Regions from separate parts of the Mesorhizobium sp. NPDC059025 genome, predicted to be linked through region 1. Evidence: predicted binding sites of a transcription regulator. Region 1 holds the regulator's gene; each other region holds the start of a gene.
The links. The regulator LexA, encoded in region 1, represses DNA repair genes until DNA is damaged. The targets are predictions, from matches to a motif close to TGTTCNNNNTGTGTTCNG.

Region 1 (7,528 bases):
CGTCAGGATTACATCCGTGCCCGGGTCGAACTCGACGGCGACACATTGAGGGCTACCCCGTTTGGCGTGCAGGATTCCTCGATGCTCCGGACTCTCTCGGAGGCCAACGGCTTGATCATTCGAGCGCCGCACGCTGCGGCAGCAGAAGCCGGCTCCATCTGCAACGTATTGATGCTGCGCTGACCGTCGCTGGCAGATACACGTTCCGAAATAAATTAAGGTCTTCTTGCGGCGACTTTGTGCGAACGAGACCCGAGGATGCGGTCTCTGAGACAATACCGGGAGCCGACAACGTCACTTTGTTCGGGCTGTTCAGACTCCTGTCCGCCGCTGGCTCCCGGATATTTTCGGCTCACCTGAAGCGATGGGTGCGCCTGTTTTCGATGCTGTCAGCGGCAGTGGTACAACTGGATATCCAGTGCTGCCCCGGGCAGTTCATCTGACGATCACTTCACTGCGCGCTTCGGCAAGACAAGGTCATCGACCGTGTAGGTGTGGAATTCGCTTCTCGATACGGTGTCGAGCTTCCGGAATTTCTCCAGGAATACAGGATCGGAGAAAAACTCGCTGACATTGCCGGCACCGTGGATTGCTTCGACATTGACGACGGTTTCGCCGTCGGTGCTCTTGGCGAGCGTACTCCAGAGAAAACCTTCCTTGCGCTCTGCCACGTAGTGCACGACATCCTGGATGACAGCAAACGCCTCCTCCTGCTTTCCTGGATGGGCGTGAATGACGTTCACGACAAAAGTCGTTGACTGAGGAGATGCAGAAAAGGCTGCGGTAGGCTTGTCCATGAGTGTCTCCATCTGACGATTGCGGCGATCTTGCCGCGGCAACCTCTGGATATTCAGGACAGATGAGCAGATAAATGCCCATTCTCTCCCATCAATAACGAAGAAAATTCCGCAATTGGACAAGCTTGGACCACTCGGTATCTTCGTACAGGTTGCGGAAGCCGGTAGCTTTATCGGTGCCGCGCGCCGGCTCAGCCTTACGGCCTCGGCCGTCGGCAAGGCGATTGCGCGGCTCGAAAACGAAATGGGCGCCCGCCTCTTTCACCGCTCGACGCGGAGTATGGCTCTGACAGAGGAAGGCAGTTTCTTTCTCGAAACCTGCCGGCGCATTCAATCGGAATACGAGCAAGCGCAGATCCAGCTTGCGAGATCGCAGGCGAGCCCCCGAGGACAGCTTCGCGTCTCTCTCCCGCTCGCGGGCATGCTGTTGATGCCGACCATATCGGCCTTCATGGAACAATATCCGGATATCAATCTCGACCTTGATTTTACAGACCAGCTGGTCGACGTCATCGAAGAGGGCTTTGACGCGGTGATCCGCACCGGAGACATCCGGGACACGCGCCTGATAAGCCGCAAACTCGGTACTTTTCGGCACAAACTCGTCGCGGCACCGAAATATCTCGCCGAACATGGTACGCCCAGAGTGCCGGAGGACCTGCTCAAGCACCGCTGTCTCCACCATCGTTACGCGAATTCGGGGCGGCTCGAGCCCTGGCCCCTCGTGCGCAGCGGTTGTGACCTGAAACTCGATCTTCCCGTGACCACCGTTGCCAGCACGCTGGAGCCGCTGATCTACCTCGCCGAACGGTCCTTCGGTATCACCTGTCTGCCGCCGTTCGCCGTGTCTGCAGAACTGGCCGAAGGCAAGTTGGTATCGCTGCTGACGGATTATCTCGGCGAAACGGGTACGTTCCGAATATTGTGGCCGACAAATCGCCATCTCTCGCCCAAAGTACGGGTTTTCGTGGACTACATGGCTGAGAATCTATTTGCCGAGTAAGGGTAGGGCAGCATCCTTCGGCCTGCTCTGCGACGGGAGATATGGCAACAGGGAACAGCCTGGCTTCTTGCTAGGCTGAACAAAGCGTCAACAAATTCATTAAACTTTAAATGGTTGCGGAACACAAATGGAACAGATAGTGTTTGTTCCGGGTTTGTTTTTCTGATTCCGGTTCCGTTCCACGGAGGGTGGCGATGCTGACACGCAAGCAACATGAGCTTTTGCTCTTCATCCATGAACGGCTGAAGGAAAGCGGAATCCCCCCTTCTTTCGACGAAATGAAAGAGGCGCTGGACCTGGCCTCCAAGTCAGGAATCCACAGGCTAATAACTGCTCTGGAGGAACGTGGCTTCATCCGCCGATTGCCGAACCGGGCTCGCGCGCTGGAAGTGCTGCGGTTGCCGGATTCGATTGCTCCCGGCCTTAACGCAGCCAGGAAGTTTTCTCCGGCGGTCATCCAGGGCAGCCTGGGGCGTTCTGTACCCAAGGAGCCGCAACGCCTGCAGGCGCCTAGCAATGACGACGACGTCGCAGCTTCCGTTTCCATCCCCGTGATGGGACGCATCGCTGCCGGTGTACCGATCGACGCGATCCAGCACCGCACCCATTCGATTTCCGTACCGCCGGACATGATTTCGGGAGGCGAGCACTACGCCCTGGAAGTCAAAGGCGACTCCATGATCGAAGCCGGCATTTTCGATGGCGATACGGTCATCATCCGCAATGCCAATTCGGCCAATCCCGGCGAGATCGTCGTGGCATTGGTCGATGAGGAAGAGGCGACGCTCAAGCGTTTCCGTCGCAAGGGCGCCTCGATTGCGTTGGAAGCAGCCAATCCTGCCTATGAAACACGAATCTTTGGACCGGATCGGGTCAAGGTACAAGGTAAACTGGTCGGATTGATCCGTCGCTATTAGACCGGACACCCTACAAATTTAGCCGACTACAGATTGCCGGAAACAGACTTTCCGGGAAATTGTGTGTCTGAATGGGCGGGGTGGTTTGAGTTCAACGGTTTGGGCTTGGATTTAGGCGTGTTTTCAAGGCGAGGCGGCAATCCCCTCGCCTCGCGCGTAAATTCACGCTGGACATGCCAGGGTCGATCTTTGGCATCGATCGCGAACAAGATATTAGCCGGCTTATCTGGCAAGGAATCGAAGCGCACCGCAGCACTGCCGACGCGGGCCAGATCCTGCTTGGTGACCACCACCACAGTCGGATCGTTGCAGGGATCTGGTGCGGTCGCATCGTCGATCACAATGAGTGCCGCGACTCCGCAAGCCGATCTGGCTGCATCGATGCGAGCGGTCGTCACCACGACAGCCCCAGATGGATGGCGAGCGAAGCACAGCTGGCGAGTGCACAGGAATGGCGTGCCAAGCGGCATGTCGAGTGCATTTTCGACAGTCAGTTCGACGTCACTCGAAACATCTTCTGGCAAGACCGTCGTCTCTACGTTGAGCGCCCGGCGCCAGTTGTCGAGCGTGAAGGGATTGGGTCGTGCCCGGCTGACAGCGAGTTTGTCATCGCCGACTGGCAGGGCAACGAGCCGTGCGTCCTCCGAGATCAACACATCGGGCGTTTCTACATTGCCCATCGCTATCAGACCGGCCAGCACAAAGGGCAATGCCAGCAAACGTAGCCATGTCGTCGCCATCGCACCGATGGCAAGCGCCACGGCAATGAAGAGCACCGATTGCGTCGAGACAAGGCCAACCCCGTCGACCGGGGAGCGCTGCGAAATCCAGTCCGCGATCACCATCATCACCGTCAGTCCCTTGCCCATCGCATAGAGAAACGGTTCATCGGCGCCAAACGGCATGGCAATCGCGCTGAGAACGGCAGCCAGCATGACAAACGAAACCACTGGCATCACCGCCAGGTTGGCGAACAAACTCAGGGGTGAGACCCGCTGGAAATGCCAGACCGCGAACAGCGCCGTGGCAAGGCCGGCGATGATCGAGGTTGCAGCCATGCCAGCAACCGCAATCAGCGACTTGTGCGCGAGAAAGCCGGTGAACGAGCGTGCCAGCGGTGCCGGGGTAGGCATGACTTCGCGCCGTTGCGCCCAAGCCGCATACGCGCCGATCAAGGCGGCAGTCGCGGCGAACGACATTTGGAAAGACGGACCGACCACTTCATGCGGCGCGGTCAGGATCACGATCATCGCCGAGATGGCCAGGTTGCGCATCGACAGCGCCGCTCGGTCGAACAGCACCGCAATCAGCATCACCGACAGCATGATGAAACTACGCTCCGCCGCGACCACCACCCCGGAGATCGCGAGATATGCGGAAATCGAACAAATGGCTGCGAACGCAGCATATTTCTTGACCGGCCGGCGCGCTGAGAAATCCGGAAACAACGCGAAAGCGCCGCGCAGCAGTAACATCACGGTTCCTGCGACGAGTGCCATGTGCAGGCCGGATATCGAGATGATGTGATAGATACCCGTCCTTCGCATGGCTTCGTTGACGGAGTTCGGAATGCCGGCGCGCACGCCGACAATCAGTGCCGCGGCGATCTCGCCCTCAGGCCCACCAATCGAAGCGCGAATGCGATCCGCGATCGTTTCGCGTGCGGTCTCGACGGCCACCGACAGCCGAGTGGGCAGCGATGCAGGTACCTTCTCCAGGGGTTCAAGCTTCGGCTTGCCCATGAAGAACCCAGTCGCGCCGATCCCGTCGAAATAGCTTTCGAAAGAAAAATCATAGCCGCCGGGCCGCACCGGACCGGCTGGCGGCATCAGCCGGGCATAGCCGGAAACGATCGACCCGGCGCGGATTTCGGCCGGCATTGCCAAAGCCGAAAGCCGCACCCGCTCCGGCTGATAGCGTAGCTTGGGCTTTTCAGTACCGATGACGTCGAGCGTCAGCCGCGTGCGTCCACTGGCCATCGGCTCGACTGAAATGACGCGGCCTGTCACCCTGGTCGACACCTGTGCTCCCAGTACGTTGCTCGGCATGCGCCACGTCTCGACCTTGCCGGCAAGGATACCGAGCACGAGGAAGAGGACGGCCATCGCGGCGAGATGCAAGCCAAGGCGGGAGCGTGAAAGCAGCGCAATGACAGCAAGGACAGCACTGCCGGCAATCAACTGCGCGAAGGCAGGCTCGCGATCGAGTGAGAAATAGACCGTCGCTCCAGCCCCGAGAAAGACCGGCGCGAACAGGAACGCGACGCCGCGATCCAGCTCCAACGCGATCGCCCCGGCGAACGGGCCGCGCAGGTCCCCGCCAATCAGCTTTCGCAAGTTCTGCCAGCGGGTTTCCAGCCACGGCTTGTCGCCGGAAGGCATATCCAGGGCATCGGAACGAGGATGCTGGCGCGCTGCCAGCAGATCATCGAGCGATGATGGCATTCCGATCGGCTGAATGTCAGGCGATGCCGCCGCGGCATTGCTGTCATCGACGGCCGGAGACACGAATAGAAGACGCTCGTTGATGCCCTGTTCGGCATCAGCGCCCCCTCGCCCAACCCTCCCCGGTCCAGCCATCGGGCCTGCCCCTTGCGCCCCTGACCTCCTATGCTACATGAACGCCCAAACAACGAAAGTCCGCGCTCCTGCGCTTCTTCCCGAGAGTTCCATGTCCGATCAGGTCGTAACCCGTTTCGCTCCCTCCCCCACCGGTTATCTGCACATTGGCGGCGCACGCACGGCGTTGTTCAATTGGCTCTATGCCAGGCACACCAATGGCAAGATGCTGCTGCGCATCGAGGATACCGACCGCGAGCGCTCGACTGACGCCGCCACCGCCGCCATCCTCGAAGGACTGAGCTGGCTGGGCATGACCTGGGACGGCGAGGCCGTTTCGCAATTCCAGCGCGCCGCGCGCCACCGCGAGGTCGCCGAGGAACTGGTGCGGCTGGGCAAGGCCTATTATGCCTACGAGACGCCAGCCGAGTTGGACGTCATGCGTGAATCCGCCCGCGCGCAAGGGCTGCCGCCGCGCTATAACGGCCACTGGCGCGACCGTGATGCTTCCGAGGCTCCGGAGGGTGTGGCAGGTGCGATCCGCATCAAGGTGCCGCGCGAAGGCGAGACCGTGGTCAACGATCTCGTGCAGGGAGAGGTGCGTTTTCCCAACAAAGATCTCGACGATTTCATCATCCTGCGCTCGGACGGCGTGCCGACCTACATGCATGCTGTCGTGGTCGACGATCACGACATGGGTGTCACTCACATCATCCGGGGCGATGATCACCTGACCAATGCCGCCCGGCAGACCGCGATTTATCGCGCCATGGGCTGGGATGTGCCAAAGATGGCGCATATTCCCCTGATCCATGGTGCCGATGGTGCAAAGCTTTCCAAGCGTCATGGCGCGCTCGGCGTCGAGGCCTATCGCGCCATGGGCTACCTGCCTGAGGCGCTGCTCAACTATCTCGCCCGCCTTGGCTGGAGCCATGGTGATGATGAGGTCATGTCGATCGAGCAGATGGTGTCGTGGTTCGATATCGTCGACGTCAACAAGGGTGCTGCCCGCTTCGACTTCGCCAAGCTTGAGGCGCTGAACGGCGTGCACATGCGGGGTATGGACGATGCGGCGCTGACCCAGGTGTTTTTCGATACGCTGCCCTATCTGCCCAATGGGGAAGCACTGGTCGACCAGCTGGACGACAAGAAGAAAGCCCAGGTGCTGCAGGCGATGCCCGGCCTGAAGGAACGCGCCAAGACGCTGGTGGAACTGGCCGACAGTCTTTATTTCATCGCGGCCCAGCGACCGCTGCAACTGGACGAAAAAGCAGCTTCGCTGCTCGACGTCGACGCAAAGGCCGTTCTCAAAGCCGTGCTTGGCCATTTCCAGGCGCTTGACGAGTGGACCGTCGCCACGACCGAAGCCGCGGTACGCGCCTATGCCGAAACGGCGGGCGTCAAACTCGGCAAGGTGGCGCAGCCTCTGCGTGCGGCACTGACCGGCCGCAGCACCTCACCCGGCGTCTTCGACGTGCTCGCCGTGCTTGGTCGTGACGAAAGTCTTGCTCGCATCGCAGATCAAATCGATTAGGAGTTCTGGTCCAAGAACTTTAGCATTGAAAGGTTTCTTTTGCGGTGCAACATTGCCGCCGGATCAATCAGCCCTAACTATTCCGGCGGCTGTAATCTCGCGCATTTCAAGGGCTTGTGGCGTTCCGCGTAGCGGATCGTCCTGGCCTGCAGACCAGGGAACAAGAAGGAGTTTGCAATGACCGGACAGACGGCGAAACTGGAGCTCGACGGCAAGACCCACGAGTTCAAGGTCCGAAGCGGTTCGGTCGGTCCGGACGTTATCGACATCGGTGCGCTTTATTCGACGACCGGAGCTTTCACCTACGATCCCGGCTTCACGTCAACGGCGAGCTGCGAGTCGGCCATAACCTACATCGACGGCGATGCTGGCGTGCTCTTGCACAGGGGCTATCCGATCGATCAGCTCGCCGAGCACGGCGATTTCCTGGAGGTATGCTACCTGCTGCTCTACGGCGAACTGCCGACCAAGGCGCAGAAGGACGATTTCGACTACCGGGTCACGCGCCATACCATGGTGCATGAGCAGATGACCCGGTTCTTCACCGGTTTCCGCCGCGACGCGCACCCGATGGCGGTCATGTGCGGCGTGGTCGGCGCCCTGTCGGCCTTCTACCACGACTCGACCGACATCTCCGATCCTTACCAGCGCATGGTTGCGTCCGTGCGCCTCATAGCCAAGATGCCGACCATCGCTGCGATGGCCTACAAATACCACAT
Region 2 (7,528 bases), on a different contig from region 1:
TAGCAGTCGGCCATGGATGGATCGTCAAGCCGCCAGAGGACGTTGCCCGATGGATCGAACTGAACCAGGCCCGCCATGCTGATGGGCGCCTTGGTTCCCGGCAGCTTCCAGCCATCGTTGCCGAATACGCCTTCGTCGAAATAGCCAACCCAGATGTTGCCGCGATCATCGCATTGCAGATGCTCGATTCCGTCGCCGAGACAAAATCGGTTGGCGACGCCCCCTTTGTCGTTGAACAGCATCGCGTTCGCGTCGGTCGGCCTGCAGCGGGCACTGGCGACGATCCAGCCGCCGTCCTGATGGGTGTCAAAGACCGGAAACGCCGTCTCCAGGGGAAATTCGATCGTCCCGTACTCCGTCATGCCGTCGAAGATCGACAGCCTGGCCATCGCGTCCTTGGTCAGCAGCGGCCGGGCAGCACCTTTGGTTTTTACGTTGCGATACCAGTTTCCCGTGACATCGCAGGTGGATCTGAGCAATGCCAGAAGTCCGTCGCCCGTGATGGCATAGGAAACGTCGAACCAGCCGGGTTCCGGTTCCGGCAGAGGTGCGAAGGGAGAGGGCTGAAGAATTTCGATCAAGACGGGACCCTGGTTCGGCTGGGATCGTCATTCGAGAGTGAGTCGCCGCGCGTGGCAATACGGCCGATGGACTGCTCCTCAAGCGGCTTGCGACAAACGCTCCGGAGCCATGCGATACGAAATCGCCTCGGCCAGATGGATGCGCCCGACCGTTTCGCAATCATCGAGGTCGGCCAGGGTGCGCGCGACTTTCAGCACGCGGTGGTAGGCGCGAGCGGAAAAGCCGAGCTTTTCGCTGGCTTCGCTGAGCAGGGCAAGGCCAGCCGTATCCGGCGCCGCGATCGCCTCGATCATGGCTGGCGAACAATGGGCATTGAGCGCAACGCCGGTCATGCCTTGAGCCTCGAAACGCCGGCGCTGGGTCGCGCGCGCCCGCGCCACCCGCTCTGCCACAACCGCGCTCGGCTCCGCCTGATCCGGGCGGATCAGATCGCTGGCCGAAACGGCCGGCACATCGACCCTGAGGTCAATGCGGTCGAGCAGCGGTCCTGAAATGCGGGCCTGATAGTCGGTCCGGCAACGATCGCCGCGCAGGCAGCGATAACCGGGTTCGCCGGCCATGCCGCAACGGCACGGGTTCATCGCCGCGACCAGCTGGATGCGCGCCGGATATGCAACGCGATGATTGGCGCGCGCAATCACACAGTCGCCGGTTTCCAAGGGCTGGCGCAGCGCATCGAGCGTCTGCGGCGAAAATTCCGGGAATTCATCGAGGAAGAGTACGCCATTGTGGGCAAGCGACACCTCTCCGGGACGTGCTCTCACGCCACCGCCAACCATTGCCGCCATCGAAGCCGAGTGATGGGGCGCACGAAATGGCCGCCGGTCGGTCAGCTTGCCACCGGCGAGTTCCCCGGCAACCGAGGCGATCATCGAGACTTCCAGCAATTCCTTCGGTGCCAGCGGCGGCAGGATCGAGGGAAGACGCTGTGCCAGCATCGACTTGCCGGACCCGGGCGGGCCGACCATCAGCAGATTGTGGCCGCCAGCGGCCGTCACCTCCAGCGCACGCTTGGCACTTTCCTGGCCTTTGACATCGGCGAGGTCCGGCAGGTTGCGTGCGCTCTGATGCACGCCGGGTTCCGGGCGTGACAACACCTGCGTGCCGCGGAAATGGTTGGCCATCGCGATCAGGCTGCGTGGCGCGACGATATCGATGTCGGGGCCGGCCCAGGCCGCTTCTGGGCCACAGGCGTGCGGACAGATCAGCCCGCGCCCTTCGGCATTGGCGCCGACCGCCGCCGGCAGCGCACCCGCCACCGCCGCGATCGTGCCATCCAGCGAAAGCTCGCCCAGCACGACATAGGAGGCGAGCATGTCGCCCGGTATGGCGCCGAGTGCAGCCATCAGGCCAAGCGCGATGGGCAGATCGTAGTGGCTGCCTTCCTTCGGCAGATCCGCCGGTGCCAGATTGACCGTCACCTTGCGCGCCGGCATCGACAGGCCGGAGGCGTGAAGCGCCGCCTGGACGCGTTCGCGGCTCTCGGCCACCGCCTTGTCCGGCAGGCCGACGATGGACATGCCGACCTTGCCCGGCGCGATCATCACCTGCACGTCGACCGGCACGGCCTCGATGCCCTGGAACGCCACCGTGCGAACGCGAGAAACCATCCGAGCCCCCAGGCGGGCAGCCTACCCGCATGGCCGCAACGGCCACGAGGTCAAGAAAAGCATGGTTTCCCGATCAGATCAAGAACAATACATGAACAAACACACTTGCAGAATGTCGTCGCGTTGCCGCATCGGCGAAGCAACGGAACGGCCGCGGGAAGGTCAGCCGCGCTTGGCTTCCACCGCATCCCAGAACAGGGCGGCGATGTCCGCGCCACCGAAGCGCTTCACTTCGCGGATGCCGGTCGGCGAGGTGACGTTGATCTCGGTCATGTAGTCGCCGATCACGTCGATGCCGACGAGGATGAAACCGCGTTGCTTCAGCGACGGACCGATACGGGCACAGATCTCGCGCTCCCGCGCGGTCAGGTCCGTCTTCTCCGCCCGGCCGCCGACATGCATGTTGGAGCGCGACTCGAATTCGGCGGGCACGCGATTGATAGCGCCGACCGGTTCGCCGTCGATCAGGATGATGCGCTTGTCGCCCTTGCGCACGTCCTTCAGGTAACGCTGGACAATGTAGGGTTCGCGGAACAGCTGGCCGAACATCTCCAGCAGCGAGGCCAGATTGCGGTCGGCCTCCTGCAGATGGAAGATGCCGGCGCCGCCATTGCCGTAGAGCGGCTTGACGATGATGTCGCCGAACTCCTTGCGGAAAGCGGCCACTTCCTGCGGATCCTTGGTGATCAGCGTCTCCGGCATCAGGTCGGCGAATTCGGTGACGAAGATCTTCTCGGGGCTGTTGCGCACCCAGGCCGGGTCGTTCACCACCAGCGTCTTCGGATGGATGCGTTCAAGAATATGCGTGGTGGTGATGTAGTTCATGTCGAAGGGCGGGTCCTGGCGCAGCAGGATCACGTCCATCTCGGCGAGATCCGTACGCACAGCCTCGCCGAGCGTGAAGTGGTCGCCCTTGACGTCGCGCACCTGCATCGCCTCGATGCGAGCGAAGACCTTGCCATCCCGCAATGACAGCCGGTCCGGTGTGTAGTGATACAATCTGTGACCACGCCGCTGAGCTTCCAGGGAGAGCGCGAAGGAGGTGTCGCCGGCGATGTTGACGGTCGAGACATGGTCCATCTGGACGGCGACTTCGAGGGACATGCAGGGTCTCCAATCTGGAGCAATTCCAGCAAGAGTACGCAGCGGTTCTGCGTTCGGAATTGCACGATAACAAAGAGTTAGAGCGTCCCGCGTTTCCGCGAAAAGCGGCAACGCTCCAACGAGCAGGACATGAAGCGACGCGCCTCAACCTGTCAAGCGCCGCAACCGCCTAACCGGTGACACCAGCGGTGGAAGGCGCAAGAGCATCGACCTCAGGCGTTGATGACGATCAGACCGCCGACGATCAATGCCGTGCCCAGCATATATCGCGCCGTAAGGGCCTCACCAAGCAGGCCCCAGGCAAGGAGCGGCACGACGCAGAAGGTCATCGCCATGAACGGATAGGCGACGGTGAGCGGTACGGATTTCAGCACATAGACCCAGACGATCGTGCCGATGCCGTAGATGGCAAAGGCGGCGAGCAGGTAAGGATCCAGGATGGTTGCGATCAGGCCAGCCAGGTCGGCCGCGCCGGCGCGCGCGCTTGTGAGCTTGAAGAGGACCTGACCTGCCGAAATCATCAGCGGCGTCAGCACCAGACCCGCCAGCACAGGAAAAGGCAGCGCGCCGACCACGATCAAGCCCCGGGCCGGTCTTCGCAGTAGAAGATGTCGCGTCCGACATCGACACAGACATGGCTGGTCGGCACCGGATGCATCGCACGCAGGAACGAGTGCGTGTAGGGGAAGAAGTTGAAATGCGGATTGAAGGAATAACGGTATTCCCGCTCGCGCGGGACGACGATGATCAGGCGTTTGCGGGCAATCCGCCGCAACTCGGCAATCGCCTGCCGATATTCGAGGACGTGCTCGATGACATGGGTGCAGACCACGGTGTCGAAGGCGCCATCCTCGAAAGGCAGATCCTCGATGCGCGCGGCGACATAGTCGATGCCGTCGATGGCGGCCGCATCCTCGACAACGAAGTCGACACCGACATAGCGGCCGCCTTCGCGCGCCGCGCGAATACGTTTCAGCAGAATGCCGGTGCCACAGCCAACATCGCAGACCGACTGACCGACCGTCGAGGCGATGATCTTCTCTATGCAGGCCTGCGAGTTGTCCGTGCCCTCATGAACCCGTGGATGGTCGCGATAGAGCGTCTCGTACTCCTCCGCGGTCAGGAAGGGAGCACGTTCGCGAAAGGAAGCCAGCCGCGCGATATGGTCGCCCCAGGCCAGGCTGGCGACAGAGCGGAACAGCCGCGAGTCGCGGATGACCGGCGGCAGGACATCTTCGAGTACAAAGCGGATGCGATTGGTGGTTTCGCGGTTCAAGGAGATTTCTCCAAAACGATTGCTGTCAAGCCGCCCTGTTCGACGCATCTGGCGTGGAGGCGGTACTGTTCTGGCGACCCGGCATGCTGAGATAAAAAATGCGCTTCTGCTCTGCCCGGCCCCGCGAGACGGAATCGAGGACCAGTCCGGTTGCCAGCATCAGCATCGACAGAAGCAGCAGTCCGACCGAAAGCACCCAGGTGGGAATGCGCGGCACGAGACCCGTTTCGGCGAACTCGACAAACACCGGCACGCCCAGGACCGCGCTGGCAGTCAGCAGCAAAATGGAAATCGCCCCAAAGAAGCGCAGCGGCTGCGTCTCCTTCATCAGCATGGTGAACATCCAGAGAATCCTGGCGCCATCCTGGAACGTTGACAGTTTTGAAGACGATCCCTCGACGCGACGGCCATAGTCGAGTGCGATCTCGCTGACCGGCAGCTTGAGCTGCGAAGCGTGTACCGACATCTCCGTCTCGATTTCGAAGCCGCCCGACACCGCCGGGAAACTCTTGACGAAACGCCGGCTGAAGACGCGGTAGCCGGAGAAGATATCCGTGAAATCGCGTCCGAACAGGCGCTTGTACAGGCTGTTGAACAGGCGATTGCCGAAAGCGTGGCCTTGCCGCCCGGCATCGTTCGTGACGCCGCGCCTGGTGCCGACAACCATGTCGCAGCGCTCGGTAAGCAGCGTATTGATGAGCAGAGGTGCGTCCTCTGGCGCGTAGGTGCCGTCACCATCGGCCATCAGGTAGATATCGGCATCGATGTCGGCAAACATGCGCCGCACGACATTGCCCTTGCCCTGTCTTGGCTCGCGCACGACGACGGCGCCGGCAGCGCGTGCCTTCAGCGCCGTAAGGTCTTTCGAATTGTTGTCATAGACGTAGATCGTCGCGACGGGCAGCGCCTCGCGAAACCGCCGCACGACATCGGCGATGGTCAGCTCCTCATTGTAGCAGGGCAGCAAGACCGCAATCGTCGGTTCATAGCGGACTTCGTGTACCATCGCTGTTTCTCGCTGGACCCCGGCGACCGAGCGCTGGAGGCTGACTTTACTATTTATTGAAGCCGTTAAGGCTAGGTTTAGACACATCTGGGTTTGGGGGCTTTTCGATGGGCGCGGCCGAAAATAGGGCCTCGGGCTGGCGGCGTGATCTTGCCTGGACGCTTGTCGTCGCGCTGGTGGTGCTGACAATCAGTGCCATCGGCGGCTTCAAGACGATGAGCAACAGCAATGGCGACAATGACAGCCTGCTCAGACTCGTAGAAGTGCGCGATTTCATGGCCGGCCAAGGCTGGTTCGACCTGCATCAGTACAGGATGGGTCCGGAAGGTGGATTCGTCATGCACTGGTCACGGCTGGTCGACGTATTGCTCAGTGCTTTGATCCTGGTTGCAAAGGCTTTCGGCGCGCCCACATGGCTTGCCGAAAGCTTCGCCAAGGTGGCTTGGCCGACGCTGATGTACTGGCTGACCGCTTTCTTTGTCGTTCGGGCCGCGCGACGCCTTGGCGGTGATGCGGTGGGCCTCCCGGCGATGATCATCACCGGTGCCGCGCTGTACTTCATGGGTATTTTCGCACCCGGCGACATCGACCATCACAATATCCAGCTCCTGCTCGTCATGGCTGCCGTCAATTTCCTGCTCGCCGCGCCCGACTGGCGCCCAGCGGCCATGCTGTCAGGAACCTGCGCTGCCCTGAGCCTGGCAATCGGTATGGAAACCGCGCCGTTGGTTGCGGCAATCGGTTCGTGTGTGGCGGGTTTGTTTCTCTTCTCCGGAAGGCAGGAAGCGCCCACTGCGGCCGGTTTCGGGCTTGGTTTCGCCGGCGTTTCGCTATTGGTCCTTGTGTTGACGGTTGCCCCTTCAAACTGGGGAACGGCGACCTGCGATGCTTTCTCAGCGGTCCAATTTGCCGTTGCCTTCATTTGCGGAATCGGGCTCGCCGCCGCCGCTTCAGTCGACCGGTTCAATGCCAGCGTTTCGCGTAGGCTACTGGCCCTCGTTCTGTTGGCAGGCATTGTCGCCGTCGTCGTAATCCTGCTGTTTCCACAGTGCCTGCAGGCGCCGTTCGCCAATCTCGACCCCCGCCTGCACACACTCTGGCTGAACAACGTCGAGGAAGCACAGTCGCTGTTCCAGCTGATGAAACACGATCGCGCGTCGGTCGTCGGCTGCTATGTCACGCCGCTGATTGCACTGGTCCTTCTCGCCTTCCGTCTGATTCGTGGGGACCGTCGCCGCGTGGTCTACGTCATGACCGCGCTGCTGCTCATGGCCTTTGCCGTCAGCATCTGGCAGGTCCGGGGCATGGTATTTTCAGTCACCCTGGCGGTCATTCCACTCGCAGCCTGGGTGGCGATGTGGCGCGAACGCGCAGCAAGATCGCCGTCGTTGCGTACGTCTGTGGCAATGGTGCTGGCCTGGCTGATCTCGCTCAACGTGACATGGAGCACGGCGGCCCGGTCGACGACGATGTTGACCAACACCGCGCGAGAGAGCGCCGCTGAAAGCAGCGCGAGCGGATGCAAGGGCTCACTCGACTACGCCGTGCTGGCCGGCATGCCCGCAACCACGGTGCTGGCAGTCTCCAATCTCGGCTCACCGATCCTTGCCTACACCGACCATCGCGTGTTGGCCGGCCCTTATCACCGCAATGTCGAAGGCAACCTTCTCGTTCTGGACGCCTTCACCGGTCAGGCTGCAATGGCTCGGACAGTCGTTCGAAACCAGCATATCGGACTGGTCGCGCTCTGCCGCTCCGATCCCGAAGCCGGCAATCTCGTCGACGCGGCGCCGAACGGTTTCCTGGCCGAACTCCTCGAAGGCCAATTGCCAGCCTGGCTGGAACCCGTGCCCGGCACGGCAGGCCAGCCGCTCGAGCTTTATCGCGTCAAACCCGACTAAGCTTCAGCCTGCCGGCGTCGTTCGCTGAGAAAGCGCCGGCTTATATTCG
Region 3 (7,528 bases), on a different contig from region 1:
TGTCTTCGGACAAGCCCTTGATCTGGCGAAACCCCAATCGCACGGCATGATCCGTTACGATGACGCCGCGCATTCCGGCATGACGGTTCACGATGCGATCGGCATCAAAGGATGCCTTTTCAAGCGTGCAATCCCAGACGGAGGTGTTGATGTCGACGTCGCGGACCTCGACGCCATGATCGCGGGCATCCCGCACCAGTTGGGCGGGTTGGTAGAAGCCCATCGGCTGCGAGTTGAGGATCGCGGCGCAGAACACGTCGGGATAGAAGGTCTTGAACCAGCAGGACGCATAGACGAGCAGAGCGAAGGAGGCGGCATGGCTTTCCGGGAAGCCGTATTCGCCAAAACCTTCAATCTGCTTGAAGCAGCGTTCGGCAAATTCCCTGGGGTAGCCGCGCTCGACCATGCCATTGATCATGCGGTCGCGGTAGTTGCCGATGGTCCCGGTGCGCTTGAATGTCGCCATGGCGCGACGCAACTGGTCGGCCTCTCCTGGTTTGAAGCCGCCGGCGACGATGGCGATCTTCATGGCCTGTTCCTGGAACAGGGGCACGCCCATGGTCTTCCCCAAAATGTCCTTCAATTCCGGTTTGGGGTATTCGGCAGCTTCCTTGCCCTGTCTGCGCCGCAGATAAGGATGCACCATGTTGCCCTGGATGGGACCGGGGCGGACGATCGCAACCTCGATGACGAGATCGTAGAAAGTGCGTGGCCGCAAGCGCGGCAACATCGACATCTGCGCGCGGGATTCGATCTGAAAAACGCCCAGGGTGTCGGCGCGACAGATCATATCGTAGACGCGCTGATCGCTCTCGGGGAGTGTCGCCAGGGTATAAGGCCGGCCGAACCCATCGCGTGCGGGATAATGATCTTCCAGCAGCGTAAAGGCGCGCTTCAGGCAAGACAGCATGCCGAGCGCCAGCACATCGACCTTTAGGATCTTCACCGCGTCGAGATCGTCCTTGTCCCATTCGACCATCTTGCGCTCGTCCATCGCCGTCTTGATGATGGGCACGATCTCGTCGAGCCGGTCCTTGGTGATGACGAAGCCGCCGACATGCTGGGTGAGATGGCGCGGAAAACCCATGATCTCATTGGCGAGATCGACCACGTGTCTGGTCAAGGGATCGCTCCGATCGAGACCGCCTGCCTGGGTTTCCCGTTCGCCGAGTTCGGATGAATACCAGCCCCAGATCGAGCTGGACAAAGCACTTCGAACATCTTCGGACAGACCCATGGCCTTAGCGACCTCACGCAGGGCCGAGCGGCCGCGATAGCTGGTGACGGCAGCGGCGAGTGCGGTGTGCTTTTCTTTGTACTTGTCATAGATGTAGGCGATGACTTCGTCTCGCCTCTCATGTTCGAAGTCGACGTCGATATCCGGTGGCTCGTTTCGTTCCTCGGAGATGAAACGCTCGAAAAGCGTGTCGATTCGCTCAGGTCCCACTTCGGTAATGCCGACGCAGAAGCAGACGATCGAATTGGCGGCCGAACCGCGTCCCTGACACAGAATTCCCTTCTCGCGCGCGAAACGCATGATGTCGTGCACCGTCAGGAAATAGCGCGCATAGTTCAGGCGCTCGATAAGTGCCAGTTCCTCAAGGATGCGCTTGCGCACACCAGCCGGTACGCCGGCCGGGTAGCGGTTGGCTGCGCCTTCCCAAGCCAGCCTGGCCAATTCTTCCTGTGGCCCGAGACCCGACAGGGTCGGTTCGTCGGGGTAGTTGTATTCGAGTTCGCTCAGCGAAAACCGCAGCGTCTCGCTGAAGCGCCGCGTCTGTTCCAGCGCGTCCGGATACCTGCGGAAAAGCCGCGCCATCTCGGCAACCGGTTTCATGTGGCGTTCGGCATTCGCCGCCAGTTCGAAACCGGCTTCGGCGACGGAGACATTGAGGCGGATCGCTGTGACCACATCCTGGAGCGGCCGGCGCGCGGGCGTGTGGTAGAGCACGTCATTGGTCGCCATCAGGGGCAGGCCGGCCGCGGCGGCCAGGGCTGCTGCCTGTTCCAGCCTGAAGCGGTCGTTGCCTTGATAATCGGGAGCCGCCGCCAACCATAGATTGCCGTCGAAGCGATCTTTCAATTGGCGCAGCAAGGCCAGCTGCGTTTCGCCTTTGCCCAGGAGATCAGGCAGGACGGCGAGCGACAGGCGGTCGCCCCATTCCAGCAGGTCGCCCCGCTCAAGCAGCGTCGCGCCCTTTTCCGTCTCGGGACGCAGATTGGCCTGAGTGAGCATGCGGCACAGATGCCCCCATCCTTCGCGATCCTGCGGATAGGCCAGGATGTCGGGAGTGCCGTCGCCGAAAACCAGTCGGCAGCCGGGATGATAGGCTATGCCTTCGACCTTCGACTGCTGCCAGGCGCGTACGACACCTGCGACCGTATTGCGGTCAGCAAGGCCGACCGCCGAAAAACCATAAAGTTTCGCGGTGACGACCAGTTCCTCGGGGCGCGAGGCGCCACGCAGGAATGAAAAATTCGACTGCACGCCGAATTCGACATAGGCCGGTGCGCGCTGAACAATCATGTTCATGCAAACACCCCGTGCATGAACCAGCGCGGCGGCGGCTTCGAAGCATCATAGAAGCCCTGGCGGTAGAGCCAATAACGGCGGCCGTCGGTGTCCTCGATGCGGAAATAGTCACGCGTTGGTTCGTCTTTGCGCCACCATTCAGCGGCGAGACGTTCCGGCCCTTCGACCTTGGCGACGCGGTAGAGTGCCCGCCGCCAGCGGAATTGCCGCGGCGGACCGTCCGGAATTTCCGAGGCGGGGACTTCGACGGGTTCAGGCGCCTGAAACAGCCGGATCGGACGTTCCGGCTGGTAAGGCACGGCGGAAGGCAGTTCCCTGGGTCCGGCCGGCTTCTTCGGCGGCGAAATCCGCCGCGGTGCGTCCTGCCAATAAGGGATCACCGCAACGGCACGTTCCGGCAGGTGGCTTTCGACGGTGACCGGTTTCAGGATGGCCCCTTCGCCCAGGCGCGCACGGATACGGTCGGCGAACAGTGCCAGGTCTTCCCCACTGTCTTCGGTGGTATCGGCAAGGTCGGCCTGATGCATGTCGAAAGGAGCGGTCGCCAAGATGGCGAGGCGAACCAGATCGAAGCCGTAGCCGGCGTCGAAGTCCTCGGCGATCGCGGTCAGCTTTTCCTGGAACAATCTCAGGATCAACCGCGGCTCGCGCATCGACCGCGAGGTGCCGACGACAAGACGCGTAACCACGCCATCGACCCTGAAAAGCAGGAGCGCTACCGCGCGAGCGCCTTCACCCCGTCGCTCGAGATCGGTTTTCAATGCCGTTGCTAGCAGAAGCACCAGCCGTTCGATGTCATCGATCAAGGTGATGGGTTCGGCGAGGTGGCGTTCGACGGAAAGCGGAGCGATGGGCAGGCGTGGTGAGACGGCTTCGTCCTGCCGTCCGAGCGCCTGGTCGATGCGCAGGAGCAAGGCAACGCCGAAACGGCGCGCCAGCGGCGCGCGTGGTGCCGCCAGGACAGCGCCAACCGTACGCAGACCAACGCTTTCCAGGCTGCCGCGGACGGCGGGTTCAAGGCGCAGTGCCGCGAGTGGCAGCGGGATGAGAAGGGCCTCTTCCTGTCCTATTTCGATAATACAGCGGCCGCGAAACCTGGCGGCAGCCCAGGCTGCCCCCGCTGTTGAAGCGATGCCGGCACGAACATCGAAGCCTTGGTGGAAGAAGCGGGCCAGGATCTCGTCAAGCATGGCGTGCTCGCCGCCGAACAGATGTGTGCAGCCGGTGATGTCGAGGAACAGGCCATCGGCACCGTCGAGCGCGACCAGCGGCGTGTAGCGATCGCACCAGTCGGCCAGGCTTTCAAGCAGACGCAGGTCTGCCTGTGGGTCGGCCTCGACAACATCGATTGCCGGATGCATGGCGCGGGCATCGGCAATGCCCATGCCGGGTTTCAGCCGCAGTGCCTCGGCCCGTTCGTCAAGCGCGGCGATGCGCTGGGCGTTGCGGTCGCGATGGCTGATCACCAGCGGGCAATGGCTGGCGGGACGGGAACGCCAGGACCGGCCGTGCCGCTGCCGCAGGATCCGTTCCGCCGGAAGATAAGGGAACCACAGCGACAGGATTCTTTGCCCGGTTCTGGGTGTTCCATGGCCGCTGGTGGGTTGCGCCCGCGTGCGTTCGATCCAGGAATGTGCGTTCATCGGGGTTCCACTCCAATGTGAATTGTCCGGGCTGTGCGGCGCGGCTCTTGCCGATGGTGACAGCGATGCCAGGGCAGCCGATCGTGCCGTCCAGGGGGCCGGCCATGGTTTTGCGCAATGTGGCCGACGCCGGCGCGACAACGAGGCGGACGGGGGCAGCGGTCGGCTCGGCAAAGGCGGCCTGACGCAGCAGGAAGACCGGCCGTTCTGCGGCGAGCGCGCGGCGATGCAGCCGGCGCGTGGCGGTAAGGTCGAGCCGGTCAGGATTGCCGCGCAGCTCCAGCACGACAGCAGAGAGTGCGCTCAAGCCTGCCGCTTCTTCGGCAATCCACAAGGCGTCGGTGATCTTCGGCGCCTCGGCGTAAAGCAGGTTCTCTGGTGCGATGCCGAAATTGGCCTCAAGTCCGCGCGCGTACGGAAAACCTGCCTCGCGAAAGATCTCGGTGGTACCGACCCACAGGATGGGTGCCGGGATTTCCGTCGACTTCAGCAGCAGGCCGGCAAGCGCCAGCGCAAAGCCGGCGACGGTGCCGGCATCGCGGGTCTCGACACCATGGAATTCGGTCAAGGCAGCCTTGGGCAGTCCGCCATTCAAGGCAGCATCAAAGCGGTTCGCACCAGTGGCGAGCAAGCCATGGCTTTCGGCCACGCCGCTGCGGCGCACCAGCATACGGTCCGCGTCGAAGCCGACAGGCACCTCAAGGCGCTCCGGCAGCGTTCCTTCAATCTTCGCGATCTGGCGGCGCAAGGCAAAAACAGTGTCTCGCGCCACGGCGTTTATCGCCATGTCGGTCAGCGTCCAGTCAATTTGTTCCTGTTATGTTCTTATAGATTCCAGAGGGCGGAATGAGAGTCAAGCGGACTCATGGAGAATTTATTCCTCTCCTGTCACGGTGAAAACAGTACCCGGATGTGCGCCGCGCTTGTTTTCCGAAAGCCTGCAGCCTTTTGCAGCGCCGCCTGTCAGTCCGGGAGCATGCTTTATTTGCCGATTTTGCCGCAACAGCCTATATGCCGGGATCAAAGGATAAAGAATGGCCCGCATCTACAAGACCCGCACCTGGCACAACGAGCTTTCCCCCTCTCTCGAGGAGCTTGAGCTGCTGGCGCTGGAAGCCTACGCGCATCTGCCGGAGGAATTTCGCAAACTGACCGGCGAGATCGTCATCCAGGTGGCGGAGTTCCCGACAGACGAGATCATGGACGACCTGTCGCTGGAGACCCCCTTCGACCTGCTCGGCCTGTTCGAAGGCCGCGGTATCGCCGAACGCTGGAACCCCGCGACCGGCGAAGGGCCGAACCGCATCACGCTCTATCGCCGTGCCATTCTCGACTACTGGGCCGAGAACGAGGAAACGATGGGCGACATCGTTACCCATGTACTGATCCACGAGATCGGCCACCATTTCGGCCTCTCCGACGATGACATGGAGCGCATCGAGGCGTCGGCGGAATGACAAAGGGCGACGAGATGACTCCGCTTCAGCTGCATGAAAAGCTCAAACAGGCCTGGAGCCTGGAAACGTCAAGCAACTGGACACCGGATAATCCGGCAAAAGGTCAGTGCAGCGTCACCGCCATCGCCGTCCACGATATCCTCGGCGGCGATATCCTCAAGACCCGCACAACGGGTGGTACGCACTTCTATAATCGGGTCCATGGCGTCAAATGGGACCTCACCATCAGCCAATTCGATCGACCGATACCATTCGAAGACCTGCCTTCGGATCGCGCCGAGGCGATGGCCGACACCTCGCCCGCCCAATACGAAATCTTGAGAAAAAAGCTCGGCCTGTAGCGCACAATTCCAGGAAAAGTTGTTAGGGCTTTCCGTCTGGAATTGCGAACAAACGCTCCAGAGACCTACCAGTCGCTCAGCTTGGTTTCGCCGGCAACGTACTCCTGGCCATCGACATCCTTCACCACGGCCTGGCCGCAGCGCATCACCTTTTCCTTCTTGTCATAGGCATAGGTCGGCGAACCGTAGAGGTGCCAGCCCTTGTTCAGCGCGGCTGTCACCTTGTGGCAGAAGGTGGCGTCGTCGACGGCGGTGAGGAAGCGGTAAAGGCGCATGGTCCTGTCCTTGCAGCGGCTATCCGATCATGCGCCGATGCTGGCGACTTTCGCCAGCAATTTTTCGGCCTGGACCAAGTGGAGACGCTCAACCATCCTGCCTTCCAGTGCGATTACACCTTTGTTGGTGTTCTCCGGCTTCGCAAAGGCCGCGACAATGGCCCTGGCTTCCGCAACGGCCTGCTCCGAGGGGGAGAAAGCCGCATTGGCCGCTTCGATCTGCGCCGGGTGGATCAGCGTCTTGCCGTCGAAGCCCATGCCGGCGGCATCGGCGCATTCGCGGGCAAATCCGTCCAGGTTGCGGAAATCGTTGAAGACGCCGTCGAGAAGGGCGATGCCGCCGGCACGCGCGGCCAGCACCATCTGCATCAGCCATGGCGCCAGATAGCGTCGGTCCGGCGTGGCCAGAATGCCGGTTTCCTTGATCAGGTCATTGGTGCCGGCAACCAGGCAGGCGAGCCGCGACGCGGGATCACGGCCGAGTTCGGCAATGGCTGCGATGTTGATCAGCGCCCTGGGGGTCTCGACCATCGCCCAAAGCTTCACCTCGTCGGGCGCATCAGCCTCATCGAGAGCGTCGCCCGCTTCCAGGATGTCGCGTGGCGTGTTGATCTTGGGCAGCAGGATGGCGTCCGGCTGGCAGGCAAGGGCCGCGGCCAGGTCCTCGGGCCCGCCCTCACCACCAAAGCGGTTGATGCGCACCACCATCTCGCAGCGCCGCTGCGGGCGATTGGCGAAGATCGTGCCGAGCCGGTCACGCGCCGAAACCTTTTCGCCGGAGGCTACGGCGTCTTCCAGGTCGATGATGACGGCGTCGCAGGCAAGGGCCGGGAGCTTGGCCAGCGCGCGCTCGTTCGCGGCGGGAATGTAGAGAACGGAACGGCGCGGACGATAGGGATTTTCAACCATCTGGTCTTCTTGCCCGCCAAAGCTGGCCCTTGCAAGGGCTTGCGGGAGGGTGGCTGAACCTGCTTAACCTCCAGAACTGCAATCCGGAACAGACTTCATGGCGCAATACGACATCGTGATCATCGGCGGAGCCATTGTTGGCGCTTCGGTTGCCTATTATCTGCGCGAGGAAGGCTTCACCGGCTCCATCGCGCTGGTCGAGCGCGATCCGCAGTTCGCGCATGCCGCAACGACGCTGTCCTGCGCCTCCATCCGTCAGCAGTTCTCGATCCCGGAAAACATCCGGCTGTCGCAGTTCACGCTGAAGCTGTTCCGGCGGCTGAAGGAAGAATTCGGTGAAGACGCCGATATCGGTTTCCGCGAGGGCGGC
Region 4 (7,528 bases), on a different contig from region 1:
GTCCAGCCCGGGCGGCCCGCCATCATCGACAATCTGAGCGTCGCGTTCCAGCCCGGCGAGGCCGTTGCGATCATCGGCCCGTCGGCCAGTGGCAAGAGCACCTTGTGCCGCCTGATCGCCGGCATCGTTTTGCCAACGTCCGGAACCGTGCGCCTCGACGGCACCGATGTCCAGCACTGGAACAACGAGCAGCTCGGCGAGGCAATGGGATACCTGCCGCAGGATGTCGAGCTGTTTTCCGGCAGCGTGCGCGACAACATTTCGCGCATGGCCAAAGCCGAGGACCAGGCGGTGATCGATGCAGCCAGGCTGTCGCATGCCCATGACATGATCCAGCGCCTGCCGCAGGGTTACGAGACGCCGATCGGCGATTCAGGTTCACGCCTGTCAGGTGGCCAGCGTCAACGCGTCGGTCTTGCCCGCGCCGTGTTTGGATCTCCGAGGATCGTCGTGCTCGACGAGCCAAATGCAAATCTGGACCAGGTGGGTGAATCCGCTCTGGCGGCCGCGATCGCCGAGTTGAAAGCACAGGGGAGGACCTTGATCATCGTTGGCCATCGTCCGTCGACGCTTGCCCAGGCCGACAAGGTGCTTTTCCTGCGCGATGGCCGCCTGCATCTGTTTGGGCCGCGCGACGAGGTTCTGGTCCGCTTGCGCTCCATCGCCAAGGAGGGGGAGCGCGCGCCGCTGCATGTGATCAGGGCCGAAACGCAGGCCGAGGAAGACACGGATTCCAAACCGCAGACGAGTGGGCCATCTGAGTCTCAGGTCGAACAGATCGCTTGAGATGGGTGTGTGAGATGTTTCCAGGGGGAGAGTGGGATGGCAGAACTTCAGCCCGGTAAATCGCAGGCGCTCGTCCGGAGTTCGCCGAATGTCATCGACGTCAGGGTCGAGCCGCCCAGATTGCAGGAGGTTGTCCGAATGCCTGTTCGCTACGGGATGGCTCTCGCCTATCTGTTCATCATCGGCGGTATTGCCTGGTCGGCCTTGGCGCCGATGGCGGAGGGAGCGACAGCGACCGGCATTGTCAGTCCCGATGGGAGCCGGCGTACCGTTCAACATCTAGAGGGTGGCATCATCAAGGAGTTGAGGATACGCGACGGCGATCTGGTTCGTGCGGGCGATCCGCTGGTCACCTTGCAAAGCACGCAGGCGGCGGCCCTCTATGACCTCTATCTGGAGCAGGCTCGAACGCTGCAGGCGACACAGGCGCGCCTGAGCGCTGAGCAGGAGGACAAAAGCGAGATCAATTTTCCACCAGACCTTCTGGCCAGCGCCGATGAGCGGGCCAGAAAGATCATCGCCGGCCAGACCCTGCTGTTCAACCAGCGTCGTTCCTCGCTCGAGGCGCAATTGCAGATCCTCGATGTTCGCAAGCGCCAGTTCGAAGAGCAGTTGTTGGGTCTGCGGGCGCAGGTGGTCAGCGTCGACGCGCAGCTTGCGCTGACCGAACAGGAACACAGCGTCAAGAAGAGCCTGGTCGACAAGGCACTGCTGGCTCGCTCCGAGACACTGAAGCTGGAGCGGTCAAAGGCGGCGCTGGACGGTGATCGCGGCAGCTTCATGGGTCAGATCGCCGAAGTGGAGCAGAAGATCGGTGAACTGGACACCCAGAGCATGTCGCTGAGAGCCACACAGTCGGCCGATATCGCCGATCAGCTGGAGAAGGCGAGGGCAGGTTACATCGATGCGGCTGAACGGCTGAATGCCAGCAAGGATGTACTCGACCGCACCGTCATCACCGCACCGGTCACCGGCAAGATAGCCAACCTCAAGTTCAAGACCTCTGGCGGTGTGATCGGGCCGGGCCAGGCCATCCTCGACATCGTGCCGACCAATGAGGAACTGTTGATCGACGCGCGGGTATCGCCCAGCGACATCGATGTCGTGGCCGCGGGCCTTCAGGCGACCGTTCACCTGACGGCCTATTCCAGTCGCGGCATGCCGCGTGTCACGGGGACGGTCAAATCGGTGTCTGCCGACAGGGTGACCGACGAAACAACCGGCCAGTCCTATTATCTTGCCAGGGTCGAGGTGCCGCAAAGTGAACTGGAAGCGTTGGACGATGGCATCGTCATGATGCCCGGCATGCCCGCCGAAGTGCTGATCGTGACGGGAAAGCGGACGGTTCTTGCCTATCTGATGGAACCGTTCATGGCCGCATTCCGGCGCGGGCTGCGCGAGGTGTAGGGCACGTTTCCCGGAACACTGGACTTACAGCCGGCGCGACAGGCGCCGGCTGCGAAGCGCTGGTTGCGTGCCAGCTGGCCTCACTTGTCCTTGATGCGCGTTGCCTGCACGGGCGTTGCCTTTATCGCCGGTGCGGCTGCGGGCTTCTTGGCGTCTTTCTTGGGTTTGCGGGCTTCCTTGCCCGGTCTCATCGAACCTTTAGCCATGATTCGCTCCTCCGTTGGGACAGGAACCAATGAAACAACAGATCTTGCAAAGAGCAAGGCACCCGCCAGAGCATGATCCCAAAAAGTCGCAGGCTGTTCGAACCAGGATCATGCGGCAAAACAAGGGGATGAGCGGAATGCCGGGTCGTCTGGCCGCATTCCGCTCCAACACTGATGAGGCCAGTTGCAAACAGCCATTGCCCGGCTGCTCTGCAGCGCTAGATTGCCTGAAACATCGGGAGAAAAACCATGAAGATCGACGGTAGCTGCCATTGCGGCGCGATTGCCTATGAAGCGGAGGTCGATCCCGGCACAGCCTCGATCTGCCACTGCGCCGACTGCCAGCAGCTTACCGGCACGGCTTTTCGCCTCACGGTTCCGGCGCCGGAAGCGCAGTTCCGGCTCATCAAGGGCGAGCCCAAAATCTATGTGAAGACCGGCAGCAGCGGCGCCAGGCGCCTGCAGGCCTTCTGTGGGGAGTGCGGTTCACACCTTTACGTCGTCGGCGCTGGCGATGGCCCGAAGGTCTACGGCATCAGGATCGGCACCACCCGACAGCGGCAGGATCTCGTGCCGCGATCGGAAAAATGGCACGGATCGGCGCTGCGCTGGCTGCCGCATTTCGAGAGCGTAGAGACGACGATCGAGGCGCAATGAGCGCCGGCATGCGGCCAGGAACGATCAGGCGTCGTCGGGATCGACCACGCGGAGCCTGAGCTGCCCGGTCTTGGAGTCTGCGCTCCGTGGCGCGGACCCGTTTTTGGCTTGCCCGGCCGCCGTTTCGTCGGCGCTTTCCGTTCCCCCGAATTCCAGCGCCTCGATCTTCTGGCCGCGCTTGGTGACCTTGGAAGAGGAAACGAGGATATCGTCGATATCCTTCGAGGCCTGGCCAAAATGGGTCTGCAGCTTGCGGACCCTTTCATCGAGGCGCGAGACGTCCTCCATCAGCCGGATCACTTCGCCCTGGATCAGGTGAGCCTGTTCGCGCATGCGCGCATCCTTCAGGATCGCCTGGATGACCTGGATCGACAGCATCAGCAGTGACGGCGAGACGATGACGACGCGGGCGCGATGGGCACGCTGCACCAGCGCCTCGAAATTTTCGTGGATCTCGGCGAATACCGATTCCGAGGGCACGAACATGAATGCGGTATCCTGGGTCTCGCCCTGGATAAGATATTTCTCGGCGATGTCGCGGATGTGCACCTCGATATCGCGCCGGAACGCCTGCGCCGCCACCTTCTGCAGCTCGGGGCTTTCGGCGGCGCGGATGGCGTTCCAGGCCTCGAGCGGAAACTTGGCGTCGACCACCAGCGATGGCGCGGCGTTCGGCATTTTCACCAGGCAATCCGGCCGGCTGCCATTGGTGAGTGTTGCCTGGAATTCGTACGAGCCGTGCGGCAGTCCGTCGGCAACGATCGCCTCCATGCGCGATTGGCCGAAGGCGCCGCGCGTCTGCTTGTTGGAGAGGATCGCCTGCAACTGCACCACCTGTCCGGCAAGTGACTGGATATTGCCTTGCGCGGTGTCGATCACGGCCAGTCGCTCCTGCAGCCTCGCAAGGCTTTCATGCGTCGACTTCGTCTGCTCGGTCATCGTCTGACCGATACGGCCGGTCATCGCGTCGAGCCTCTGGCCGATTGACTGCGTCAGTTCGGCCTGGCGCGCGCCGAATACCTCCGCCAGCGCTCCCATGCGCCCCTGCATTTCGGCCTGGCTCTGCAGAATGCCGGCCATGCGGGCTTCGGCATCACGAGCATGGTCGGCAGCTTCGGCTGCGGCGATGCTGCGCGCCTTGGCGGCACGCCACAAGGCGACGATCAGCGCCAGGAACAGGACAAGGACGAGAAACACGACGAAACCCAGCGCCTGGCCCAGCGTGACTGTGGTCGCACCGAGCCGGGCTACAGGTTCGGAAAGGATGGAACTGAGGTCGTTCATCCGACCAGCATAAACGATTCTTGCGACAGGAGAAGATCAAACCATGAACATGCTGGCGGCAGTGCGGTTGACGCTTTCCCTGCAAGGTTTTAGGTGAGCGATATGTCGATCAAGCCGCTCATCATTCTTCCCGATCCCGTCCTGCGCCAGGTTTCCAAGCCGGTCGAGCGCATCGACGAACCGTTGCTCAAGCTGGCCGATGACATGCTGGAGACAATGTACGACGCTCCGGGCATCGGTCTGGCCGCGATCCAGATCGGGGAGCCTCTGCGCATGCTGGTAATCGATCTCGCCAAGGAAGGCGAGCCGCCTGCTCCGCATGTCTTCATCAATCCGGACGTTCTCGAAAGCGGTTCCGAGCGCTCGGTCTATGAGGAAGGTTGCCTGTCCATCCCTGACTATTATGCCGAGGTCGAGCGGCCGGCCACCGTCCGGGTCCGTTACTTGGATCGCGACGGCCGCCTGCAGGAGATCGAAGCCGATGGGCTGATGGCCACCTGCCTGCAGCACGAGATCGATCACCTGAACGGTGTGCTGTTCATCGACCACATCTCGAAGCTGAAGCGCGATATGGTGGTCAAGAAATTCAAGAAGCTTGCCCGCGACAAGGCGCCAAGCCGCCTGGTGGGCTGACCCGGGACACATTCATGGCGCTTCGCGTGGTCTTCATGGGCACGCCTGATTTTTCGGTCGCGACGTTGCGTGCGCTGGCCGGGGCCGGGCATGACATTGTTGCCGTCTATACCCAGCCACCGCGTGCCGCCGGCCGGCGCGGCCTGGAATTGACGCCTTCGCCGGTGCAGCGTGAGGCTGAGCGGCTCGGCATAGCCGTGCATACGCCAGTCTCGCTGAAGGATGAGGCCGAACAGGTCGCGTTTCGGGCTCTGGACGCCGATGTTGCCGTTGTTGTCGCCTATGGTCTGCTGCTGCCAAAGCCCGTCCTCGATGCGCCGCGCCTTGGCTGCCTCAACGGTCACGCCTCGCTTTTGCCACGTTGGCGTGGTGCAGCACCGATCCAGCGTGCCATCATGGCCGGCGATGCCGAAACCGGCATGATGGTCATGAAGATGGAACAGGGGCTGGATACCGGTCCGGTCGGATTGGTTGAAAAACTGGCGATCGATCCCGATATGACGGCCGGCGAACTGCATGATCGACTGATGGTGGCGGGCGCCGGACTGATGGTCGAGGCCTTGTCACGGCTGGAGGCGGGCACGTTGAGCTTTGTGGAACAGGCCGCCAAGGGCGTGACCTATGCCGCGAAGATCGATAAGACGGAGACCCGGATCGACTGGACCCGCCCCGCGGATGTGGTCCACAATCATGTTCGCGGCATTTCGCCTTTCCCCGGCGGATGGTGCGAGGCCACGATTGGCGGCCGTGTCGAACGACTGAAGTTGCTTCGTTCGACTGTAGTCGATGGCATGGGGGAACCGGGAGGAATTCTCGACGACCGGCTGACGGTCGCCTGTGGGTCAGGCGCGGTCAGGCTGGTCGAGGTGCAGCGTGCGGGTGGCAAGCCCGTTACCGCACAGGAGTTCCTGCGCGGCGCAAAGTTGGAAGAAGGAATGAAACTGTCATGAGCATGATGTCGATACGCGCGGCGACGCCGCGGGATCGCGAGGCGATCCGCCTCGTTGAAGAACATGCTTTCGGCCAGCAGACCGAAGCTGGTCTCGTCGATGCGATTGTCACCGAAGGCGATGCCGTCCTGGAACTGGTCGCTGAAGAAGAAGGCCAGGTTGTCGGCCATATCCTGTTCTCGCGCCTCTATGTCGAGAACGGTGGCAGGCAGTTCCCTGCGGTGGCGCTTGCGCCGCTTGCGGTCGAGCCGGATTTCCACGGCACGGGCATCGGTGGCGCGCTGGTGCGCGAGGCTCACATCCGCCTCAAGGATGCCGGCGAAAACCTGTCAATCGTGCTGGGCGATCCAGCCTACTATGGCCGTTTCGGCTACAGCCACGAGCGTGCAGCCGGTTTCGCCAGCGAGTATCAGGGCGAAGCGCTGCAGGCCCAGGCCTGGGGCGAGGCGCCTCAGAACGGTGAGCTGGTCTACGCTTCGGCTTTCGGCACCGCGCTGGCGGCATAGCGTCCGGACGTGCCCCGCTATCGCCTCGACATCGAGTATGACGGCGGGCCTTATTCCGGCTGGCAGCGGCAGGCTGCGGGCCAGCATTCGGTGCAGGCCGCGATCGAACAGGCGATAGAGCGTTTCTGCGGCGATGCCATCTCCATAAGGGGGGCTGGCCGCACGGATGCCGGCGTGCACGCCACGGCCCAGGTCGCGCATGCGGATCTCAGCAAGGAGTGGCCGGCCGATACCGTGCGCGACGCCGTCAACGCCTACATGCAGCGCGCTGGCGAACGGGTCACCGTATTAAGCGCGGCTGCCGTGCCGGGTGATTTCGATGCGCGTTTCTCGGCCGTCGGCCGGCATTATCTTTACCGCATCGCCAACCGTCGCGCGCCTCCGGCGCTGGACATGGGCAAGGTGTGGTGGGTGCCGAAGCGGCTCGATGCCGAAGCCATGCACGAGGCGGCGAAGGTTCTGCTCGGCCGGCACGATTTCACCACCTTTCGTTCCACGCAATGCCAGGCCAACAGTCCTTTGCGCACGCTGGAGCGGCTCGATGTCACGCGGCAGGGCGAGGCGATCGAAGTCCGCACCTCGGCGCGCTCTTTCCTGCACAATCAGGTCCGCTCCATGGTCGGCTCGCTGAAGCGCGTCGGCGAAGGCGCATGGACCGCCGCCGATCTAAAGGCTGCGCTGGAAGCGCGTGACCGCGCGGCTTGCGGTCAGGTCGCTCCACCCGACGGTCTGTTCCTCACCGGCGTCGACTACCCCGAATCCTGATCTTCGCCTACTCGCTCCTGGTCGTCGCATCGATGCTGCGCCGATGCTCGATCGGTTGCGCCATGTGGCTCGGCATTGGCCAGACTTTGGTCGAGCCGGGCTGCACCGGTCGTTCCAGATAGGTCGACAAGACCACGTAGCTGCGTGTGGTCATGACACCCGGCGTGTCATACAGCCTGGCCAGCAATCCCTCCAGCGCGCGCGTGTCCCTGGCGCGAACCTTCAGCAACATGCAGGCATCCCCGGCGACCGAGTGGATCTCTTCCACTTCCGGATAGGCGGAAATCGCCATCAGCTCGGGGGTCTTGCCCCAGCCGCGCGTGTCGACGTGGAC

Region 2: ACFWYE_RS27205 (YifB family Mg chelatase-like AAA ATPase) is a predicted target of LexA. The motif match lies at 2,273-2,290, and genes of this name have one in related genera.
Region 3: ACFWYE_RS11215 (ImuA family protein) is a predicted target of LexA. The motif match lies at 4,986-5,003, and genes of this name have one in related genera.
Region 4: ACFWYE_RS24315 (DNA recombination protein RmuC) is a predicted target of LexA. The motif match lies at 4,373-4,390, and genes of this name have one in related genera.

What each region holds. Positions count from the first base shown of each region.
Region 1 covers NZ_JBHYIM010000001.1:703,110-710,637, reverse strand. The annotation lists gene glp (gephyrin-like molybdotransferase Glp) at 1-183, shown strand, start outside; gene ACFWYE_RS03440 (antibiotic biosynthesis monooxygenase) at 447-797, opposite strand; gene ACFWYE_RS03435 (LysR family transcriptional regulator) at 913-1,800, shown strand; gene lexA (transcriptional repressor LexA) at 1,995-2,717, shown strand; gene ACFWYE_RS03425 (ComEC/Rec2 family competence protein) at 2,744-5,296, opposite strand; gene gltX (glutamate--tRNA ligase) at 5,388-6,809, shown strand; gene gltA (citrate synthase) at 6,987-7,528, shown strand, end outside.
Region 2 covers NZ_JBHYIM010000015.1:118,256-125,783, forward strand. The annotation lists gene ACFWYE_RS27200 (hypothetical protein) at 1-389, opposite strand, end outside; gene ACFWYE_RS27205 (YifB family Mg chelatase-like AAA ATPase) at 660-2,192, opposite strand; gene gshB (glutathione synthase) at 2,355-3,296, opposite strand; gene ACFWYE_RS27215 (transporter) at 3,509-3,871, opposite strand; gene ACFWYE_RS27220 (class I SAM-dependent methyltransferase) at 3,874-4,572, opposite strand; gene ACFWYE_RS27225 (glycosyltransferase) at 4,598-5,578, opposite strand; gene ACFWYE_RS27230 (GtrA family protein) at 5,686-7,479, shown strand.
Region 3 covers NZ_JBHYIM010000004.1:4,020-11,547, forward strand. The annotation lists gene ACFWYE_RS11205 (error-prone DNA polymerase) at 1-2,527, opposite strand, end outside; gene ACFWYE_RS11210 (DUF6504 family protein) at 2,530-3,999, opposite strand; gene ACFWYE_RS11215 (ImuA family protein) at 3,953-4,963, opposite strand; gene ACFWYE_RS11220 (metallopeptidase family protein) at 5,211-5,633, shown strand; gene ACFWYE_RS11225 (hypothetical protein) at 5,630-5,974, shown strand; gene ACFWYE_RS11230 (DUF1737 domain-containing protein) at 6,040-6,249, opposite strand; gene ACFWYE_RS11235 (HpcH/HpaI aldolase/citrate lyase family protein) at 6,277-7,158, opposite strand; gene ACFWYE_RS11240 (NAD(P)/FAD-dependent oxidoreductase) at 7,256-7,528, shown strand, end outside.
Region 4 covers NZ_JBHYIM010000012.1:59,494-67,021, reverse strand. The annotation lists gene ACFWYE_RS24335 (type I secretion system permease/ATPase) at 1-786, shown strand, start outside; gene ACFWYE_RS24330 (HlyD family type I secretion periplasmic adaptor subunit) at 925-2,193, shown strand; gene ACFWYE_RS24325 (hypothetical protein) at 2,274-2,399, opposite strand; gene ACFWYE_RS24320 (GFA family protein) at 2,649-3,056, shown strand; gene ACFWYE_RS24315 (DNA recombination protein RmuC) at 3,081-4,340, opposite strand; gene def (peptide deformylase) at 4,443-4,973, shown strand; gene fmt (methionyl-tRNA formyltransferase) at 4,988-5,923, shown strand; gene ACFWYE_RS24300 (GNAT family N-acetyltransferase) at 5,920-6,429, shown strand; gene truA (tRNA pseudouridine(38-40) synthase TruA) at 6,439-7,194, shown strand; gene ACFWYE_RS24290 (Lrp/AsnC family transcriptional regulator) at 7,202-7,528, opposite strand, start outside.